Regions from separate parts of the Bacillus sp. LH1 genome, predicted to be linked through region 2. Evidence: a T-box and tRNA genes for the amino acid it is inferred to sense, from the RefSeq annotation. Region 2 holds a T-box; the other regions hold tRNA genes.
The links. The T-box of region 2 lies ahead of tyrS (tyrosine--tRNA ligase). A T-box ahead of a tRNA ligase gene usually reads a tRNA of that ligase, here a tRNA-Tyr.
Positions count from the first base shown of each region.

Region 1: it has a tRNA-Tyr gene. The T-box ahead of tyrS (tyrosine--tRNA ligase) is inferred to sense a tRNA for this amino acid. The anticodon was not compared.
Region 3: it has a tRNA-Tyr gene. The T-box ahead of tyrS (tyrosine--tRNA ligase) is inferred to sense a tRNA for this amino acid. The anticodon was not compared.

Region 1 is NZ_CM175007.1:538,918-545,732, forward strand. Features, by position in the region: rRNA gene ACX9TM_RS02765 (23S ribosomal RNA) at 1-306, shown strand, start outside; rRNA gene rrf (5S ribosomal RNA) at 407-522, shown strand; tRNA gene ACX9TM_RS02775 (tRNA-Asn) at 531-605, shown strand; tRNA gene ACX9TM_RS02780 (tRNA-Ser) at 608-699, shown strand; tRNA gene ACX9TM_RS02785 (tRNA-Glu) at 717-791, shown strand; tRNA gene ACX9TM_RS02790 (tRNA-Val) at 796-871, shown strand; tRNA gene ACX9TM_RS02795 (tRNA-Met) at 898-974, shown strand; tRNA gene ACX9TM_RS02800 (tRNA-Asp) at 978-1,053, shown strand; tRNA gene ACX9TM_RS02805 (tRNA-Phe) at 1,063-1,138, shown strand; tRNA gene ACX9TM_RS02810 (tRNA-Thr) at 1,157-1,232, shown strand; tRNA gene ACX9TM_RS02815 (tRNA-Tyr) at 1,243-1,326, shown strand; tRNA gene ACX9TM_RS02820 (tRNA-Trp) at 1,334-1,407, shown strand; tRNA gene ACX9TM_RS02825 (tRNA-His) at 1,427-1,502, shown strand; tRNA gene ACX9TM_RS02830 (tRNA-Gln) at 1,566-1,640, shown strand; tRNA gene ACX9TM_RS02835 (tRNA-Gly) at 1,646-1,720, shown strand; tRNA gene ACX9TM_RS02840 (tRNA-Cys) at 1,735-1,805, shown strand; tRNA gene ACX9TM_RS02845 (tRNA-Leu) at 1,816-1,897, shown strand; gene ACX9TM_RS02850 (DUF3884 family protein) at 2,108-2,428, opposite strand; gene ACX9TM_RS02855 (YebC/PmpR family DNA-binding transcriptional regulator) at 2,780-3,499, shown strand; gene ACX9TM_RS02860 (NUDIX hydrolase) at 3,646-4,107, shown strand; gene ACX9TM_RS02865 (transglycosylase domain-containing protein) at 4,601-5,377, shown strand; gene ACX9TM_RS02870 (DsbA family protein) at 5,566-6,216, shown strand; tRNA gene ACX9TM_RS02875 (tRNA-Gly) at 6,332-6,405, shown strand; gene queG (tRNA epoxyqueuosine(34) reductase QueG) at 6,605-6,815, shown strand, end outside.
Region 2 is NZ_CM175007.1:4,948,225-4,955,039, reverse strand. Features, by position in the region: gene murB (UDP-N-acetylmuramate dehydrogenase) at 356-1,273, shown strand; T-box leader at 1,371-1,586, shown strand; gene tyrS (tyrosine--tRNA ligase) at 1,638-2,900, shown strand; gene ACX9TM_RS25700 (NAD(P)/FAD-dependent oxidoreductase) at 3,239-4,417, opposite strand; gene ACX9TM_RS25695 (DUF1641 domain-containing protein) at 4,462-4,902, opposite strand; gene ACX9TM_RS25690 (winged helix-turn-helix transcriptional regulator) at 5,335-5,679, opposite strand; gene ACX9TM_RS25685 (MFS transporter) at 6,053-6,815, shown strand, end outside.
Region 3 is NZ_CM175007.1:747,538-754,352, reverse strand. Features, by position in the region: gene ACX9TM_RS03870 (SH3 domain-containing protein) at 1-581, shown strand, start outside; gene ACX9TM_RS03865 (hypothetical protein) at 587-925, shown strand; gene ACX9TM_RS03860 (DUF3965 domain-containing protein) at 1,166-2,317, opposite strand; gene ACX9TM_RS03855 (CBS domain-containing protein) at 2,639-3,058, opposite strand; tRNA gene ACX9TM_RS03850 (tRNA-Glu) at 3,187-3,258, opposite strand; tRNA gene ACX9TM_RS03845 (tRNA-Asn) at 3,260-3,334, opposite strand; tRNA gene ACX9TM_RS03840 (tRNA-Ile) at 3,343-3,419, opposite strand; tRNA gene ACX9TM_RS03835 (tRNA-Trp) at 3,430-3,500, opposite strand; tRNA gene ACX9TM_RS03830 (tRNA-Thr) at 3,507-3,579, opposite strand; tRNA gene ACX9TM_RS03825 (tRNA-Phe) at 3,590-3,665, opposite strand; tRNA gene ACX9TM_RS03820 (tRNA-Asp) at 3,674-3,749, opposite strand; tRNA gene ACX9TM_RS03815 (tRNA-Met) at 3,753-3,829, opposite strand; tRNA gene ACX9TM_RS03810 (tRNA-Ser) at 3,850-3,942, opposite strand; tRNA gene ACX9TM_RS03805 (tRNA-Ser) at 3,998-4,090, opposite strand; tRNA gene ACX9TM_RS03800 (tRNA-Ala) at 4,111-4,183, opposite strand; tRNA gene ACX9TM_RS03795 (tRNA-Pro) at 4,200-4,273, opposite strand; tRNA gene ACX9TM_RS03790 (tRNA-Arg) at 4,284-4,357, opposite strand; tRNA gene ACX9TM_RS03785 (tRNA-Leu) at 4,361-4,449, opposite strand; tRNA gene ACX9TM_RS03780 (tRNA-Gly) at 4,466-4,540, opposite strand; tRNA gene ACX9TM_RS03775 (tRNA-Leu) at 4,570-4,650, opposite strand; tRNA gene ACX9TM_RS03770 (tRNA-Lys) at 4,665-4,740, opposite strand; tRNA gene ACX9TM_RS03765 (tRNA-Gln) at 4,745-4,819, opposite strand; tRNA gene ACX9TM_RS03760 (tRNA-Tyr) at 4,831-4,914, opposite strand; tRNA gene ACX9TM_RS03755 (tRNA-Val) at 4,923-4,998, opposite strand; rRNA gene rrf (5S ribosomal RNA) at 5,004-5,119, opposite strand; rRNA gene ACX9TM_RS03745 (23S ribosomal RNA) at 5,222-6,815, opposite strand, start outside.

The DNA of each region.
Region 1 (6,815 bases), 960 kb from region 2:
CGTGAGACAGTTCGGTCCCTATCCGTCGTGGGCGTAGGAAATTTGAGAGGAGCTGTCCTTAGTACGAGAGGACCGGGATGGACGCACCGCTGGTGTACCAGTTGTTCTGCCAAGGGCATAGCTGGGTAGCTATGTGCGGAAGGGATAAGTGCTGAAAGCATCTAAGCATGAAGCCCCCCTCAAGATGAGATTTCCCATAGCGTAAGCTAGTAAGATCCCTGAAAGATGATCAGGTTGATAGGTTCGAGGTGGAAGCATGGTGACATGTGGAGCTGACGAATACTAATAGATCGAGGACTTAACCATATAATATGTAGCAATGTTATCTAGTTTTGAGAGAACATAAAAAACTTGTTGACTTTTAAAGTAAATAAGTTATAATAATGATTGTCTCAAAAGAATAATGTCTGGTAATGATGGCAGAGAGGTCACACCCGTTCCCATACCGAACACGGAAGTTAAGCTCTCTAGCGCCGATGGTAGTTGGGACCTTGTCCCTGTGAGAGTAGGACGTTGCCAGGCAATATTATTCCGCAGTAGCTCAGCGGTAGAGCTATCGGCTGTTAACCGATCGGTCGTAGGTTCGATTCCTACCTGCGGAGCCATTGGAGAGCTGTCCGAGTTGGCCGAAGGAGCACGATTGGAAATCGTGTATACGTCACAAGCGTATCAAGGGTTCGAATCCCTTGCTCTCCGCCATAGGATTTATAATATTTGGCCCGTTGGTCAAGTGGTTAAGACACCGCCCTTTCACGGCGGTAACACGGGTTCGAATCCCGTACGGGTCACCACTTTGGAGGATTAGCTCAGCTGGGAGAGCACCTGCCTTACAAGCAGGGGGTCGGCGGTTCGATCCCGTCATCCTCCACCATATAAATTTTATATGAATAGTATTATCGCGGGGTGGAGCAGCACGGTAGCTCGTCGGGCTCATAACCCGAAGGTCGCAGGTTCAAATCCTGTCCCCGCAACCAAATGGTCCCGTGGTGTAGTGGTTAACATGCCTGCCTGTCACGCAGGAGATCGCCGGTTCGACCCCGGTCGGGACCGCCATTTTAATAAGGCTCGGTAGCTCAGTCGGTAGAGCAGAGGACTGAAAATCCTCGTGTCGGCGGTTCGATTCCGTCCCGAGCCACCATTTATTTTAATAAAATACGCCGGCTTAGCTCAATTGGTAGAGCAACTGACTTGTAATCAGTAGGTTGGGGGTTCAAGTCCTCTAGCCGGCACCATGTAAGTTTCGGAGGGGTAGCGAAGTGGCTAAACGCGGCGGACTGTAAATCCGCTCCTTCGGGTTCGGCAGTTCGAATCTGCCCCCCTCCACCATTTACATAGGGGCATAGTTTAAAGGTAGAACTGAGGTCTCCAAAACCTCCAGTGTGGGTTCGATTCCTACTGCCCCTGCCAAATATATTTACACAACATGGCGGTTGTGGCGAAGTGGTTAACGCACCGGATTGTGGCTCCGGCATTCGTGGGTTCGATTCCCATCAGTCGCCCCATTTTTATTTTAAAAATTACAAATAATCTAATGGATACTTACATATAATTAAGTAAGAATTCGATGGGCTATAGCCAAGCGGTAAGGCAACGGACTTTGACTCCGTCATGCGCTGGTTCGAATCCAGCTAGCCCAGCCATTTTTGCGGAAGTAGTTCAGTGGTAGAATACAACCTTGCCAAGGTTGGGGTCGCGGGTTCGAATCCCGTCTTCCGCTCCAATAAAATTTAATATGGCGGCATAGCCAAGTGGTAAGGCAGAGGTCTGCAAAACCTTTATCACCGGTTCAAATCCGGTTGCCGCCTTTTCTTTTGTGCCGATGTGGCGGAATTGGCAGACGCGCACGACTCAAAATCGTGTTCCTTCGGGAGTGTCGGTTCGACCCCGACCATCGGTATCATGAACGGCGTAATAAAAGACTCTACACCAAATGTGTAGAGTCTTTTTATGTTTTCATCATACTATAAAATAAGCAAAAATGGTGTGTTGGTGAAATGGTTATAAATGATTAAGGTAAACTTATTCATTTAGTACATGCGATACATTTGGGGAAAGCTACAAAACAATAAAGGGATAAATTTTTATCCCTTTATATAATTTCATTATTTTATAAAGAATTTCTCCAACCTGGTGACATGAAGTTAAATCCGACGCCACCAGTAGATATTAGTACATGATCAGCTGTTAATTTCGTAATTTCTAAGAACTTCTTTTCAAACTCTTCTCTGTTGTATTTGTACATAGTTGAGTGGCATGACCACATGTGCGTTGAAGTACTCAACCAGTCTCCTAATTCCTTTAATTCAGGAAACGACTCAAATCGAATTGGTTCATCTAATTTCATGAATCTCACTTGATAGATAGTTGGGTTTAACTTCTCTCCTATTCCTTTAAAAGCATGTGATTTTTTGTCTTTGGAATGTGTCATAATTCACCCTCCATCTTTTCTTCAAATTTTTTCCTATTTTTATTATACAACAATAGAAAACAATTATGGGAATAATATGGAAATCTTTATTGGCAATATAAAAAGACTGTAACAGAAATGTTAGAGTCTTTTTGTTAAATTATACTATGTGCTTCTAAAATTCGTAATAAACGTAGGAATTCATGTATAATATAACTTGTCGAAAGAACAAAATGATAGTGATTTATATTATGTCTGTAATATGAATCAAAAATGAACTTTTTATATTTCTTTTAAAAATGTGTTGAACACACATTATATTTCATATTAATATTTTTATGTAGATTTAAAACGGGAAAGAGAGTGGAAAGTATGGGCCGTAAATGGAACAATATTAAAGACAAAAAAGCATCAAAAGATGCAAATACAAGCCGTATATACGCGAAATTTGGGCGTGAAATTTATGTGGCAGCAAAACAAGGCGAGCCAGATCCAGAATCAAACCAAGCACTAAGAGTTGTATTAGAGCGTGCGAAAACATACAATGTTCCAAGAACAATTATTGATCGTGCAGTTGAAAAAGCAAAAGGCGGTTCAGAAGAAAATTATGACGAGCTTCGTTATGAAGGATTCGGACCAAATGGAGCTATGGTTATTGTAGATACACTTACAAATAACGTAAACCGTACTGCAGCAGATGTACGAGCTGCATTTAGCAAAAACAGTGGTAATATGGGTGTGAACGGTTCTGTAGCTTACATGTTTGATGCGACAGCTGTTATCGGCCTTGAAGGTAAAACATCAGATGAAGTTCTTGAAATTTTAATGGAAGCAGATGTAGATGCACGTGACATTCTAGAAGAAGAAGATTCTGTTATCGTGTATGCTGAACCAGATCAATTTCATGCAGTACAATCTGCACTTAAAGGTGCTGGCGTTGAGGAGTTTACAGTTGCAGAATTAACAATGCTTGCACAAAGTGATGTAACACTTCCTGAAGATGCTCAAGAACAATTTGAGAAAATGGTTGATGCATTAGAAGATTTAGAAGATGTTCAACAAGTTTATCACAACGTAGACTTAGGAGAGTAATACGATAGATGACCCTTTTCGCTTAGCGGATAGGGTCTTTTTTATGAAGTTAATTAAGGTGATGAAGTATTAAAGGTATTTTGTTGTAGGTAGGGAATATGATTATAGGGATATATAAAATATTCATTATCTCTAGGAGGCTTAATATGGAACATAAGACACCAAAGCATATCGTTGCTGTAGCAGGTTATTTAACAAATGAAAAAAATGAAGTGTTATTAACAAAAGTGCACTGGCGAGCTGATACGTGGGAGTTGCCAGGAGGACAGGTAGAAGAAGGCGAAGCGCTCGATCAAGCTGTCTGTAGGGAAATAAAAGAGGAAACAGGGTTAACGGTGAAGCCTATCGGAATTACAGGCGTTTATTATAATACTTCTATGCATATTCTAGCTGTCGTTTTTAAAGTAGCATATATAAGTGGTGAAATAAAAATTCAACCTGAAGAAATACAAGAGGCTAAATTTGTTGATTTAAATGAAGAGAACATAGATGAGTATATAACGCGTCCTCATATGAAATCCAGAACGCTTGATGCAATGAGAGCAACACATTTTATTCCGTATGAAACGTGGGAAGTACAGCCGTATAATTTAATAGGAAGATTGTAAAGAAAAGAGTAGCCGATTTGAGATACATTCGAATCACTACTCTTTTTTTGTATACTGTTTAAGAAAAAGGTCAAAATAATAATAGCACTAGTATTGATTTCGGGAACGTTTGTTCTGTATAATAAATCTATATGTTATATACATTTAGATTACTAGATAGTCAAAAGTATATATATTTGTAGATGATATAATTAAAGTGTAAAGTGAAAATATAATAGTCTTAAGGGTTTCTCTTTTATTGGTTATTCGTACTTTAACATAACCTATATTCAATATTTCAGATGAATAGTAGATAAAAAAAGACTGTGATACAATACTTTTTTATCCCACTATTTGCTGGGCAGTAAGCTTGATTAATGAGGACCGATTAAAGTTTCACTTTATACCTTACAATGATGTAAGGTACGTGTAAGAGAAATCGATGGGATATTTTTTTACAACAATGTATTCTTAAAGTAAGAGTTATATGCTGTGTGGAAAAGAGGTGTTCAAGATGAAAGAACGAGTATTATCTAGGGTGAACTATCATCAAAAAGTTGCATTAAATCCAATGACTAAACTTTTTTATAAAGCCATTATATTATTATTATTGTTAAGTTGTACGTTATTATTCATTGGAAATGTAATGATTGAGAAAAGTGATATTAGTAAATTACATGTACCGGCTAAGTTAGAGGTGCCAGAATCATTAACACATGCATTTATTGCGACAGAAGATAAAAGATTTTATCATCATAACGGTTTAGATTATATAGCAATTATTAGGGCCTCTGTTGAGAATATAAAGGCTGGTGGTGTCGTGCAAGGAGGAAGCACAATTACACAGCAGCTATCTAAAAATGCCTTTTTAACGAATGAACGTACATTTTCTCGGAAGTGGAAAGAGATTTTTTATACGAAAAAAATTGAACGCACATTTACGAAGGATGAAATATTAAAATTATATGTAAGTAATATTTATTATGGAGAAGGAGCATGGGGAATTGAAAAAGCAGCAAACCTTTACTTCGGTAAAAAGGTGAACCAATTAACGTTGGCTGAAAGTGCAATGATGGCTGCTGTAGTAAAAGCACCTGCTTATTACTCACCTGCCCAAAATTATGATAAAGCAGTAGAGAGACGTAATGTCGTTTTGAGACTAATGGAGAAAGAAGGCTATATAAGCCATGATGAGTATGTTCAAGCAGTTAGTGAGAAATTGGTAATTCGTCATGATATAAAAATAGAGCAGTCGATGTTAAATAGCGCGCGTAAAAAAGCAGTAAGTTAAGAGAAGTTCCTATAGAGGAGCTTCTTTTTTTTGAATAAATTGTGACAAATTGTGACACAATATCGTCACAATTATTGTGTTTTTGTAATTTATGTGAGCGTGTTCATTGCGTGACGTATATAAGTGTTGATATTATGTGTATTGTGTACAATGCTGTATACAGAATATGAATTTAAAGAGGAATGTATATGAAATCAAATAAACTCATGGCTCTTGGTATAGTTTTTTCTATCGCAGTATTGATTGTAATTGGAACAATTGCGTATAGCATCATAAATGACAAAAAAGATAAAGGGAATGAGATGTTTGCTTATTCTACGCAACAATCTTTAGGGAAAGATGATGCTCCAGTTAAGGTAGTTGAATTTGGAGACTTTAAATGTCCTGCTTGTCGTACTTGGGATGTAACAGTATTACCTCGATTAAAAGAAGAGTATATTGATAAAGGCAAAGTGCAGTTATATTTTATTAACTTCCCATTTATCGGAAAAGACTCAGATTTAGGTGCAGCAGCTGGTGAAGCAATTTATAAACAAGATAAAGATTCATTCTGGATTTTCTATGATGAGATTTATCAAAATCAAAAGAAAGATACGGAAGAATGGATTACAGAAGATTTGCTTCTTAGCATTGTGAAAGAGAAACTTCCAAAAGTTGATGTAGAGCAATTTAAGAAAGATTTACACAGTAAAGACATTAAAGAAAAAGTAAGTAAAGATTCAGATCGTGCTCAAAAATTAAAAGTTCAAGGTGCTCCTTCTGTATATGTAAACGGAAATCTTGCAAATCCTGATTTTGATAGTATGAAGAAGGCAATTGATAAAGAATTGAAAAAGTGATGAGGTCTCTCATCACTTTTTCGACTTTTTTCGATAAAATTCTTGCCTCTACTTTTTTTACATGCTATACTATTTTACATAAGTTATTCTAATATCTTATATGTAATTCATATTTGCGGGTGTAGTTTAGTGGTAAAACAAGAGCCTTCCAAGCTCTGGTCGAGAGTTCGATTCTCTTCACCCGCTCCAAATTTTATTAAAAGTTTTTCTATAAATTGTGATCAACGCAGTGTTTCGTTTCCGAGATAAACGAGGCATTGCGTTTTTTAATGTTTGAAAAATATAATTACATGCGAAAATAGAAGTAAATGATAGTATTCCAAACGTGAATTACTAACCAATAGAGTGGTTACATAAGGGGTGGATTCATCTGAGGAGGCGATTAAGAGTGGATTTTGAACAATTAAAGCAAGATGTAATTGCGTATAGTAAAACAATTGGCATAGATAAAATAGGCTTTGCGAGCGCTTCTCCTTTTGAGGAATTAAAGCAGCGCTTAATCCAGCAACAACAATTAAATTATCAATCTGGATTTGAAGAGCCTGATATAGAGAAGAGAACGAATCCGCAACTGTTATTACCGGGTGCTAAATCAATTA
Region 2 (6,815 bases):
GTCGGATGTGCTCTTTTTTTATTGATGTAAATAAAGTAAAAAGTACAAAAAAATACCACTTTCTTTTTGTGTGGTATAGTAAGATACTGAGGGATAGTGTTTTGAAAAAGTCACATATTTTACAAATTGTTGTCTTTCTGATGACATGTCAAGTTTAGTAGTCCATTTGGGTTGCTTTATTATGCAATATATATTTTAATATGAGTGGCACCTCTTATAAATTAAGAGGTTTATAGGTGTCTCGAATTGATTTTGGGTACACTGTATCCACCACTTTAGGTTCTTTCATGTACGTGGGGATATTATGGGCCCGTATAACGGGATAAAATGAATATAGAAATAGAGGAATCGTAAAATGAATATGCAAGAGGTTTATAAATATTTAAGTACGGTATTGCCTGAAGGACATGTTAAACAAGATGAAATGTTAAAGAATCATACGCATATTAAAGTTGGCGGAAAAGCAGATGTTTTTGTTGCGCCTACAAATTATGATGAAATTCAAGAAGTTATTAAATATGCGAACGAATATAATATTCCAGTTACGTTTTTAGGAAATGGATCGAATGTCATTATTAAAGATGGTGGAATTCGCGGGATTACAGTAAGTTTAATTCATATTACAGGTGTTACTGTAACAGGAACGACGATTGTAGCACAGTGTGGTGCAGCAATTATTGACGTATCACGTATTGCCTTAGACCATAACTTAACGGGTCTTGAGTTTGCTTGTGGTATTCCAGGTTCAGTTGGCGGAGCATTATATATGAATGCTGGTGCATACGGCGGTGAAATTTCGTTTGTATTAACAGAAGCTGTCGTAATGACAGGTGATGGAGAGCTACGTACTTTGACGAAAGAAGCATTTGAATTTGGATATCGTAAGAGTGTATTTGCGAACAACCATTACATTATTCTTGAAGCGAGATTTGAACTTGAAGAAGGTGTACATGAAGAAATTAAAGCAAAAATGGATGATTTAACGTTTAAACGTGAGTCAAAACAGCCTCTAGAATATCCTTCATGTGGTAGCGTATTTAAGCGCCCACCAAATAACTTTGCTGGTAAGTTAATTCAAGACTCAGGACTACAAGGTAAGCGAATTGGTGGAGTAGAAGTTTCTTTAAAACACGCTGGGTTTATGGTGAATGTTGATAACGGAACAGCACAAGATTACATCGATTTAATTCACTTCGTACAAAAGACAGTTGAAGAGAAATTTGGCGTGAAGTTGGAGCGAGAAGTAAGGATTATTGGAGAAGATAAGGAATAAAGAAATACGTATGAAGATATGAATTATTTTAAAATAATATTTGGGTATTGTTGACAATTTGTTTTCAATTCAATATAATGGCTAATAATTTAACAAATAACATACGTTGAAAGAGCCCAGTAGCAGTTTGTCACTGTTAACGAGAGAGCTAGGGGTTGCTGGAACCTAGCACAAACAAACTTGTGAATTACACTCTGGAGTATCTTAGGTAATGCTAAGCGGACTGGCAATCGATATTATTGCTAAGAGTGGTATGAGTAGCTATGCTATTTATACAAACTGGGTGGTAACACGGTGAATAATCGTCCCTATGTCATAGACATAGGGATTTTTTGTTTTAAAAAAATAAAGGGGATGACAAAAGATGAATATCATTGATGAGTTAGAATGGCGCGGCGCCGTTAATCAACAGACTGACGAAGAAGGCTTACGTAAGCTAGTAGAAGAGAAAAAGATTTCACTATACTGCGGAGTTGATCCAACCGGTGATAGTATGCATATCGGACATTTGATTCCGTTTATGATGATGAAGAGATTCCAATTAGCCGGCCATCATCCTGTTATTTTAATTGGCGGGGCAACAGGAACAATTGGTGATCCGAGTGGACGACAATCAGAGCGTCAACTTCAAACGTTAGAAGTGGTTCAGCATAATGTAGATGCGTTAACAGCACAAATGAAAAAGCTATTTGATTTTGGTGGAAATAGCGAAGTGAAGATGGTAAATAACTATGATTGGACACATGAAATAAATATTATTGAGTTTTTACGTGATTACGGGAAAAACTTTAGCATCAATAGCATGTTAGCGAAGGATATTGTAGCAAGCCGTTTGGATACAGGTATTTCTTTCACGGAATTCACGTACCAAATTTTGCAAGCGATGGACTTCCATCATTTATACACGAAAGAGGATGTTCAACTGCAAATTGGTGGTAGTGACCAATGGGGAAATATTACGAGTGGTTTAGATTTAATTCGTAAGTTAGAAGGTCATGAGGCGAAAGTATTCGGATTAACGATTCCGTTATTATTAAAATCGGACGGTACGAAGTTTGGTAAATCAGCGGGTGGTGCGGTTTGGCTTGATCCTGAAAAAACGACACCGTTTGAATTTTACCAGTTCTGGGTAAATACAGATGACCGTGACGTCGTTAAATACTTGAAATACTTTACGTTCTTAACGAAAGAGCGTATTGATGAATTAGCGGTTAAGGTGGAAACAGAGCCTCATAAACGTGAAGCACAAAAAGTACTAGCAGAAGAAATGACGAAATTCGTTCATGGAGAAGAAGCATTCCTGCAAGCTGTGAAAATTACAGCAGCGTTATTTAGCGGAGATATTAAATCGTTAACAGCTGATGAAATTGAACAAGGTTTTAAAGAGATGCCAACATTCCAGTCTTCAAAAGAGACGAAAAACATCGTAGAGTGGCTAGTTGATTTAGGAATTGAACCATCTAGACGACAAGCGCGTGAAGATATTAATAACGGAGCGATTTCTATGAATGGTGAGAAAGTAACAGATGTGGGTACGGATGTTACTGTAGAAAATTCATTTGATGGACGATTTATTATTATCCGTAAAGGGAAGAAGAATTACAGCCTTGTGAAGTTAGGCGAATAGTTTGTGTGAAAGGATGGGAGTAGGAAGAATACTTCCATCTTTTCGTATACACAATTTGGACATAAAATAATCAGTAAATTTAGATAATTAAAAGGGTTATACGATTCTTCTGCCGAATAAATAAGTTAGAGAAAATTACGGATAAAGTGAAACTTTAATCAGTGGGGGGTGTTCCTCCCCACTGATTATTAGTTGAACCAATCGGGCTTTTACGGGCAGTTAATCTTCCAACTTCATCCCTGCATTCACTGTATTTTAAGGTGGAGGTTTTACTGCCCGTTAATGCGGGATAAAAATAGCCCGAACCATGCAGGGCATGATTCGGGCTTATATTCAGATTAGTAAGCTAAGCTGAATAGACCTTTAATGTGTGATAAGTAACGAACGTTACTTGCTTCTTTCATTAATGATGCTGGTAAGCCTTTAAGTGGAGTATTGCTTGCTCCAATTGTAGCAACCGCATCTTTACGTCCTAGACTAGCAAGTGTTCCAGAGTTTACAGGTGCGAACTCTTCGAATGCTTTGCCTTCTAGTGCTGCGTATAAGTTGTATCCAATTAACTCACCCATTTGCCAAGCAATTTGTGCAGTTGGTGGGTATGGACGTCCGTCTGGAGCGAAGACAACAGCGCTGTCTCCAGCAACGAATACGTCTTTGTGAGAAGTAGATTGTAGGTATGCATCAACTGTTGCACGTCCACGGTTAACTTCAAGACCTGATTCACCGATTAATGGGTTACCTTGTACGCCGCCCGTCCAAACGAATGTGTTAGCAACAAGTTTTTGACCGTCTTTTAAGTCGATTTCGTTGCCAGCAACGTTTGTTACAGGAAGACCAGTTAAGAATGTAACGCCGCGCGCTTCTAGGCTAGTAGTTGCACGTTCGATTAAGTGGTCTGGTAATACTGGAAGGATTTTTGGACCTGCTTCAACAAGAAGAAGTTTCACTTCTTTTGGATTTACGCCGTGGCTTTTTGCAAGTTTAGGCATAATGTCAGCAAGCTCACCAACTAGCTCAACGCCAGTTAATCCGCCACCACCGATTACGATTGTAGCATCAGCTTCGTTTTTCGTTTTCGCGTATTCACGAATACGGTCTTCAACGTGTTTGTAGATTTTGTTTGCATCAGCAGCAGATTTTAATACCATGCTGTTTTCTTCTAGTCCTGGAATACCGAAGTAAGCAGTTTTACTTCCTAAAGCAACTACAAGTGCATCGTAAGATAAAGTAGTGCCGCCAGCTAGTTTGATTTCTTTGCTATCAACTGAGAATGACTCAACTGTTGCGATTTTAAGATCGATATCTTTACCTTTGAAAAGCTTTGTAAGTGGCATTGCAACTGCTTGCTCAGACACGTTACCAGCTGCAAGGCGGTGTAGTTCAGTGATGATTTGGTGCGTTGGGTATTGGTTAATCACTGTAACTTGTGCTTCTGATTTACTGTAATATTTACGTACGTTTAAAGCGGCAAGAAGACCGCCATAACCAGCGCCTAAGATGACAATTTGTTTTGACATAGTATGATATCCCCCGTCTTTACTAATTGTTGTTATAAGTTAACTTATTTATTGTTACGTTCTGCACTAATTTGAAGATATGCGTTCACAAAGCGGAACATTTTTTGTGCTTGTGGATCTTTTAATAATTTTAATAGACCGAACAGGCCGATAACTTCGTTGCTTTCGTCAGCACGATCTTTCGCTTCGATTGCAGTAGCAGCCATGCTTTTCACTGTATCTTTTACAGGTTCTACAAGCTCTGTGATTGCACCAACAGTGTCGCTTTTTAATACTTCATCAGTAGCAACAGTTTGAGCGAAGTCATAAGACTTAGTTAAAATGTTAACAAGCTCAGTTAATTTTGGAAGCTGTTCTACTAGTGTTGTTAATGATTCTTGTACCTCAGGTTTTAACAACTGATCAAGTACATCAAGTTGTCCTTGGCTAGCAGAAATTTGTACAGTTTCTTGTTCTGGCTTTGTTTGAGTCATAGTTTCTGGCATCTCCAATTCTCCTTTACGATAGCAATACTCTTATTTTTTATAAGTAAGATAGTAAACGGTTACGAAACTTTATACAAAGTTTCACAAAACACAATAAAATGCCTTTAAATTTATGACAGCAAGTAAGCTGACATAAATCTAAAACCATAACGTCTTACTTATTATTTATGAACTGTCCGATACATGGCTTGTCCGCATAATGGAAAAGCTCCGTTACCGGAAAGTGTATATAATATATATCCTATATTATATACTATATACACCTATGTTAACATAAAAATGATTCCTAATTATTTGATATTGAGTGTATAACGTAGTGCTGACAAGGTATGAAAGCGTATAAAATATTTTGTTCCAGTTAGAAATGTACATATATATAAAGAAAAAAAGGAAAAAATGAACCAATTCATGTTCGTTTTTTCCTTTTTCCTATTATTCACCTTCTGCAATTAGCATCGATGTGTTACCTTCTTTTTCAAGATGGCATTCGCCCCAAGAACAAAGAGAATCAAGAATGGATTCTAAAGACCAACCGTAGTCGGTAAGAGAATATTCTACTTTCGGTGGGACTTGGTTGTATACTTTTCTTTGAATGACGCCGTCGTCTTCTAATTCACGTAATTGCTGTGTTAACATTTTTTGTGTAATACCAGGCATGGAACGTTTTAGTTCACTCGTTCTCTTTGTACCTTTCGTTAAGTGACAAAGGATAACAACCTTCCATTTTCCGCCGATAACTTCTAAAGTCGCCTCTACAGGAATATTGTATTTCTTCATATGAAATCCTCCCTTTGTAAGTAAAATAAGTTAAATCATACAAATGTTACTTTTTAGTACCTATAGCACTTTAAAGTACGTACTTTTTATTATGTTAAATATGTTTCATAATAGCACATGTAAGAGGCAAATGAGTAGTACGGTACCAAAAAGTGACTATGTTACTTTTTAGTGCCTATCGTACTTTAAAGTGCGTTCTTCAAAAAAGGAATGAAACCATTCATAATAGCATTTGTAAGTATGAAATATATTTTTTAGAAGATAAAAGGGCCTTTTTATCATACTATTATGATTGGATTTCTTGTAATAAGGAGGAATTCAATTGAGTTCATATACAGTACCATCTTCGGAAGCTCAGACGAGCCGAAGAAGTATGTTTGCTTTATTAGCGCTAGCAATTAGTGCGTTTGGGATTGGTACGACCGAGTTTATTAGTGTCGGTTTACTACCATCTATTTCAAAAGATTTAAATGTTTCGGTTACAACAGCCGGTTTAACGGTTTCCTTATATGCGTTAGGAGCGGCGGTAGGAGCTCCTGTTTTAACAGCGTTAACGGCTAGTATGTCGCGAAAGACATTATTAATGTGGATTATGGTTATTTTCATTATTGGTAATGGCATTGCGGCGGTAGCAACAAGCTTCACTGTATTAATTATTGCAAGAATTGTATCTGCGTTTGCACATGGTGTGTTTATGTCAATTGGATCTACAATTGCAGCTGCAATCGTACCAGAGAATAAACGTGCTAGCGCAATTGCGATTATGTTTACTGGATTAACAGTTGCGACTATTACTGGTGTGCCAATTGGAACATTTATCGGTCAACAATTTGGCTGGAGAGCGTCATTTATGGCGATTGTTGTAATTGGAATTATTGCTTTCATCGCAAACAGTATACTCGTCCCATCTAATTTAAAAAATGGTGTACCTGTATCGTTTCGTGATCAATTTAAATTAATTAAAAATGGAAGACTATTACTTGTTTTCATTATTACTGCACTTGGATACGGCGGTACATTCGTAACATTTACGTATTTATCTCCGTTATTACAAGAAGTAACAGGATTTGAAGCAAGTACTGTTACTATCATTTTATTAGTGTATGGAATCGCAATTGCGATAGGGAATATGGTCG
Region 3 (6,815 bases), 1.2 Mb from region 2:
GTAGCACAGCTAGTACAAGTAGCGCTCTACTCGGTTCATTACAAAACGGTACTCAAGTACAAGTAGTAGAAACTGTAGGTACTTGGTATAAAATTCGTTTTGGCACAGGATACGGATATGTAGCAAAACACTATGTAGTACAAAATCAACCACAAGCTAAAACAGATCAGCCTTCATCAATTCCAGCTGCTTTCAAATTCCCCGCTCAAGGAAGAATTAGCTCAACCTTTGATATACGCTGGGAACAAATGCATTATGGTATAGATATTGCCGCTCCAGGAAACGTCTCTATCCAAGCTGCTGCTGCAGGTAAAGTTGTGAAATCTTATTATTCAGCTAGCTATGGCAATGTTGTTTTCATTGCGCATCAAATCAATGGGAAATTATATACAACTGTTTATGCTCATATGAAGGATCGCACTGTACAAGCTGGTGATCAAGTACAGACTGGACAATTAATAGGTCATATGGGAAACACAGGTCATTCATACGGGCAACATCTTCATTTTGAATTACATAATGGAGAATGGAATTTTGAAAAAACAAATGCAGTAAATCCACTGCCATATTTAGTTAGGTAAATTGTATGCCACGCAATATACCTCTTATAATTGAATACGTAGCCTTTTTAGGTTTAATCTGTTGTTTAATCATTTACAATACAAACATTGTATTTTTATCTATTATTATTGCTTTTGTTGCATTAGAAATTATGATGGAATCATTTCAAGTGCAACTAAAACAAAAAATTGCCCATATTTATAATGCTATTTTTCTTTTGAGTGCTCTCATAACAAATATAATTAGTAATGGCTTTTATTTATCTACTGTATTTCCAGTATTCTTTATGGCTGTTTTATTATTTGTAGCTAGATATATTAATGTCCCTTATAACCAAAAACAAAAACAAGAACAAGAAGCTTAGAAAGAGGAGACACTGTGTACCAATCTTTCAAAGATGCTCCAATAAAATACATATTGCATTTGTATAAGAAAGCCAATACTTTTTTTGGTATACAAGGAAGTTATACTGCACAACTTCTCCTATATGGAATGTTGTTTCTTGTCTTAATCACTTTCTCCTTGTTTTACTAACAAAAAAGGATCTCACATAAACTGGAGATCCTTTTTAATTTATATTAATTTTTCATATCGAAAATATTGTTTATCCACAAGCATATTTTTCATAAATAAAGCTCAGATTATATTTTTTCTCTAAGCTCATTCGTTGTTCGTCATCGCACCAATAGAAAAGAATATCATGAATCGTTGCGTAACGCTTATTTTTAAGAAATAGCCTAAAAAATGATGGTAAACAATCATGTAATTGTATAAATATATAATTGCGTAGTGTTTCTTCTTTATATTCAATGCCCTTACAAATATACAGTAATTCTTCACAATAATATGCATGCTGTGGAACTTGTATCATTTCGAAAAATGGCACATAAGATAGTAGCTTTCCAATAAAATGACCATATCGATCCATTACTCCTATCGTCATATGCTCCATCATTTCTTTCATCACATATAAATAATCATCTACATGCGTTGTCTTTAATGGGTCTAAGCGATCGGAAATTTGAGATAATACAGCTCTTTGACATGCTAAAACTGCCTGACTAGGTCCATAATATGATAGGAAATCTGTACACTTACGATATTTCCGTAATAAATCATGTGTATACAAATCATATACAAAAGTATTACAATACATTGCTAAACTCATCATATCACTATTTAATTGCTCTTTTGATAATGATTTCGCTCTCTTGCACATATAAAAGAATGTAAATTCCAATACTTCTTTATGAGATAATAAATGTTTACAATCGGTTATACACTTCTCATTAAATTTAACTCTATCCCAAATTTCAATATCCCTATCTGTCAATTCACCTATACGATATTTAATAATTAAATAATTTAAAGCAACTGATTGCGTCAAAAGATCCCATGTTTCATATTCCAATGAAGTATGAACAAACTCAGCTAATCCTTGCGCTATCATAAAATCATTTGCCTCTTCATACCAACCAATCTCTTGGCATAAGCGAAGAATACGCACTAAAGTTGGAATTTCATCTTTATGAAACTGCGGTAATTTCTTTGCTTTATTCATGCCATATACGATAAATGCCGCTAAATTTTCTTCTTTATAAAATTCTTTCTCTTTCCATACTAATATAGTTCGTTCTTTCCCCTCACCTTTTGGGTGACAAGGTACAAGCAAAGAAAATAATTCAGCGAAATTATTTGGTTCTATATATGTATCTGTAACCAAATTCCAATTTGGATCGCCCTGTACAGCCTTCATATAATTCCCCTTCCCTTTTCATCTATGTAGGAAATATTAATTTATTATCGCACCACTAAAAATTAATATTGTTATATTCAAAATCTCTCATAATACTTATATCTATCAGTATATCATCTTTTCTCTTATTAAAAATTAAGAATAACAAATTTTAAAAAAATGTCGAAATTATTAACCACATACTTATTATATAATGTCTCAGATACATCACGCTAACATATTAGTTTAATCCATATATACTAGAATAATGTATCTGAAATTTATATATAATTTAGCTCTTTATGAGTGACCATTAAACTCTCGGTTAATGAAAGTTTCAATTTACTCTGTACGCTCTGAGATTTCGCTCAAGGCAAATCCAGCTTGATCATCTGCTGATTCCCTTATAGCTAAATCTCCTAGTGCTAACATGCCAATAAGTTGACCACTATCAACTACTGGTAATCGTCTAATTTGATGCTGTGCCATTAGCTCTGTAGCTTTTTCAATAGAATCATTTGGAGAAACTGAGATAATATTTGTTGTCATTACATTTGTAATCTTATTAGATCCAGGATGTTTTTCAGCAATCCCTCGAACGACTAAATCACGATCAGTAACAAGCCCAACAACTTGCTCATTTTCAACAACAGGAATTAATCCAATCGATTCTTCCTTCATTTTTACAGCTGCCTCATATACATTGTCTAGCGGTGTACAATGTACAATATGGGTACTCATTAAGTCTCTCACTCGTGTCATTATGATTTCCTCCTTTTTATACATACCATAGCTTTTCCAAAATTCCTTTATTTATTTCTGGAAAGTAACGTAATAAAAAGGATTAACAAAATAAAAAAGAGCCAGCATAATGCTGACTCTTTTTGGTATGACCCGTACGGGATTCGAACCCGTGTTACCGCCGTGAAAGGGCGGTGTCTTAACCACTTGACCAACGGGCCATGGCTCCGCAGGTAGGACTCGAACCTACGACCGATCGGTTAACAGCCGATAGCTCTACCACTGAGCTACTGCGGAATAATATATGGTGGGCCTAAATGGACTCGAACCATCGACCTCACGCTTATCAGGCGTGCGCTCTAACCAGCTGAGCTATAGGCCCATATACTTTACAGGGGCAGTAGGAATCGAACCCACACTGGAGGTTTTGGAGACCTCAGTTCTACCTTTAAACTATGCCCCTAAATGATGCCGGCTAGAGGACTTGAACCCCCAACCTACTGATTACAAGTCAGTTGCTCTACCAATTGAGCTAAGCCGGCATAAAAAAAATGGTGGCTCGGGACGGAATCGAACCGCCGACACGAGGATTTTCAGTCCTCTGCTCTACCGACTGAGCTACCGAGCCAACATAAATGGCGGTCCCGACCGGGGTCGAACCGGCGATCTCCTGCGTGACAGGCAGGCATGTTAACCACTACACCACGGGACCATTTGGTTGCGGGGACAGGATTTGAACCTGCGACCTTCGGGTTATGAGCCCGACGAGCTACCGTGCTGCTCCACCCCGCGACAATATAAAGTTTTAAAAATGGAGGAGGTAGAGGGATTCGAACCCCCGCGCGACTCTCGCCGCCTGTCGGTTTTCAAGACCGATCCCTTCAGCCGAACTTGGGTATACCTCCATGAAGGAAAAAATAAATATTTTATTATTATATGTCTAAGCCATTAAAGAAAAAATGGAGGAGGTAGAGGGATTCGAACCCCCGCGCGATTCTCACCGCCTGTCGGTTTTCAAGACCGATCCCTTCAGCCGAACTTGGGTATACCTCCGAGACATATATTAAATAAAGTGGAGCCTAGCGGGATCGAACCGCTGACCTCCTGCGTGCAAGGCAGGCGCTCTCCCAGCTGAGCTAAGGCCCCATGTTTTTTGGGAATATCGGGAAGACAGGATTTGAACCTGCGACCCCCTGGTCCCAAACCAGGTGCTCTACCAAGCTGAGCCACTTCCCGTTAATAAAAGCGCGCCCGAGAGGAGTCGAACCCCTAACCTCTTGATCCGTAGTCAAACGCTCTATCCAATTGAGCTACGGGCGCATATGGTGCCGAGGGCGGGGGTCGAACCCGCACGGTGGTCACCCACCGCAGGATTTTAAGTCCTGTGCGTCTGCCTGTTCCGCCACCCCGGCATGTCATATTGAAAATTGGAGCGGAAGACGGGATTCGAACCCGCGACCCCAACCTTGGCAAGGTTGTATTCTACCACTGAACTACTTCCGCAAGACATGTATGAGTTATTTTATTAAAAGTGCGGGTGAAGGGAGTCGAACCCCCACGCCAAAGGCGCTAGATCCTAAGTCTAGTGCGTCTGCCAATTCCGCCACACCCGCATATTTCATTAAAATGGTGAGCCATGAAGGACTCGAACCTTCGACCCTCTGATTAAAAGTCAGATGCTCTACCAACTGAGCTAATGGCTCTTAATGGCTGGGCTAGCTGGATTCGAACCAGCGCATGACGGAGTCAAAGTCCGTTGCCTTACCGCTTGGCTATAGCCCATTAATTAAGAATGGTGGAGGGGGGCAGATTCGAACTGCCGAACCCGAAGGAGCGGATTTACAGTCCGCCGCGTTTAGCCACTTCGCTACCCCTCCGACATATATGGTGGAGGATGACGGGATCGAACCGCCGACCCCCTGCTTGTAAGGCAGGTGCTCTCCCAGCTGAGCTAATCCTCCATTTTGCCTGGCAACGTCCTACTCTCACAGGGACAAGGTCCCAACTACCATCGGCGCTAGAGAGCTTAACTTCCGTGTTCGGTATGGGAACGGGTGTGACCTCTCTGCCATCATTACCAGACTGTATTCATTTAAGACAAGAATCATTTTAACTCATTTGACCTCGAAAGTCAACAAGTTTTTTATATTCTTTCAAAACTAGATAACATTTGCTACATATTATATGGTTAAGTCCTCGATCTATTAGTATTCGTCAGCTCCACATGTCACCATGCTTCCACCTCGAACCTATCAACCTGATCATCTTTCAGGGATCTTACTAGCTTACGCTATGGGAAATCTCATCTTGAGGGGGGCTTCATGCTTAGATGCTTTCAGCACTTATCCCTTCCGCACATAGCTACCCAGCTATGCCCTTGGCAGAACAACTGGTACACCAGCGGTGCGTCCATCCCGGTCCTCTCGTACTAAGGACAGCTCCTCTCAAATTTCCTACGCCCACGACGGATAGGGACCGAACTGTCTCACGACGTTCTGAACCCAGCTCGCGTACCGCTTTAATGGGCGAACAGCCCAACCCTTGGGACCGACTACAGCCCCAGGATGCGATGAGCCGACATCGAGGTGCCAAACCTCCCCGTCGATGTGGACTCTTGGGGGAGATAAGCCTGTTATCCCCGGGGTAGCTTTTATCCGTTGAGCGATGGCCCTTCCATGCGGAACCACCGGATCACTAAGCCCGACTTTCGTCCCTGCTCGACTTGTAGGTCTCGCAGTCAAGCTCCCTTATGCCTTTGCACTCTACGAATGATTTCCAACCATTCTGAGGGAACCTTTGGGCGCCTCCGTTACACTTTAGGAGGCGACCGCCCCAGTCAAACTGCCCACCTGACACTGTCTCCCGGGTCGATAAGACCCGTAGGTTAGAATTTCAATACAGTCAGGGCGGTATCCCACCAGCGCCTCCACCGAAGCTAGCGCTCCGGTTTCAATGGCTCCCGCCTATCCTGTACAAACTGTACCAAAATTCAATATCAGGCTACAGTAAAGCTCCACGGGGTCTTTCCGTCCTGTCGCGGGTAACCTGCATCTTCACAGGTACTATAATTTCACCGAGTCTCTGGTTGAGACAGTGCCCAAATCGTTACACCTTTCGTGCGGGTCGGAACTTACCCGACAAGGAATTTCGCTACCTTAGGACCGTTATAGTTACGGCCGCCGTTTACTGGGGCTTCAGTTCAGAGCTTCGCTTACGCTAACCCCTCTCCTTAACCTTCCAGCACCGGGCAGGTGTCACCCCCTATACTTCGCCTTACGGCTTCGCAGAGAGCTGTGTTTTTGCTAAACAGTCGCTTGGGCCTATTCACTGCGGCTTTCCGTTAAGAAAGCACCCCTTCTCCCGAAGTTACGGGGTCATTTTGCCGAGTTCCTTAACCAGAGTTCTCTCGCACACCTTAGGATTCTCTCCTCGCCTACCTGTGTCGGTTTGCGGTACAGGCACCTTTTATCTCGCTAGAAGCTTTTCTTGGCAGCGGGGAATCAAAGACTTCGCTCCATAAGGAGCTTCCCCATCACAGCTCAGCCTTTACGATAAGCGGATTTGCCTACTTATCAGCCTAACTGCTTGGACGTGCACAACCAATCGCACGCTTCTTCTATCCTTCTGCGTCCCTCCATTGCTCAAACGATAAAGAGGTGGTACAGGAATATCAACCTGTTGTCCATCGCCTACGCCTGTCGGCCTCGGCTTAGGTCCTGACTAACCCTGAGCGGACGAGCCTTCCTCAGGAAACCTTAGGCATTCGGTGGACGGGATT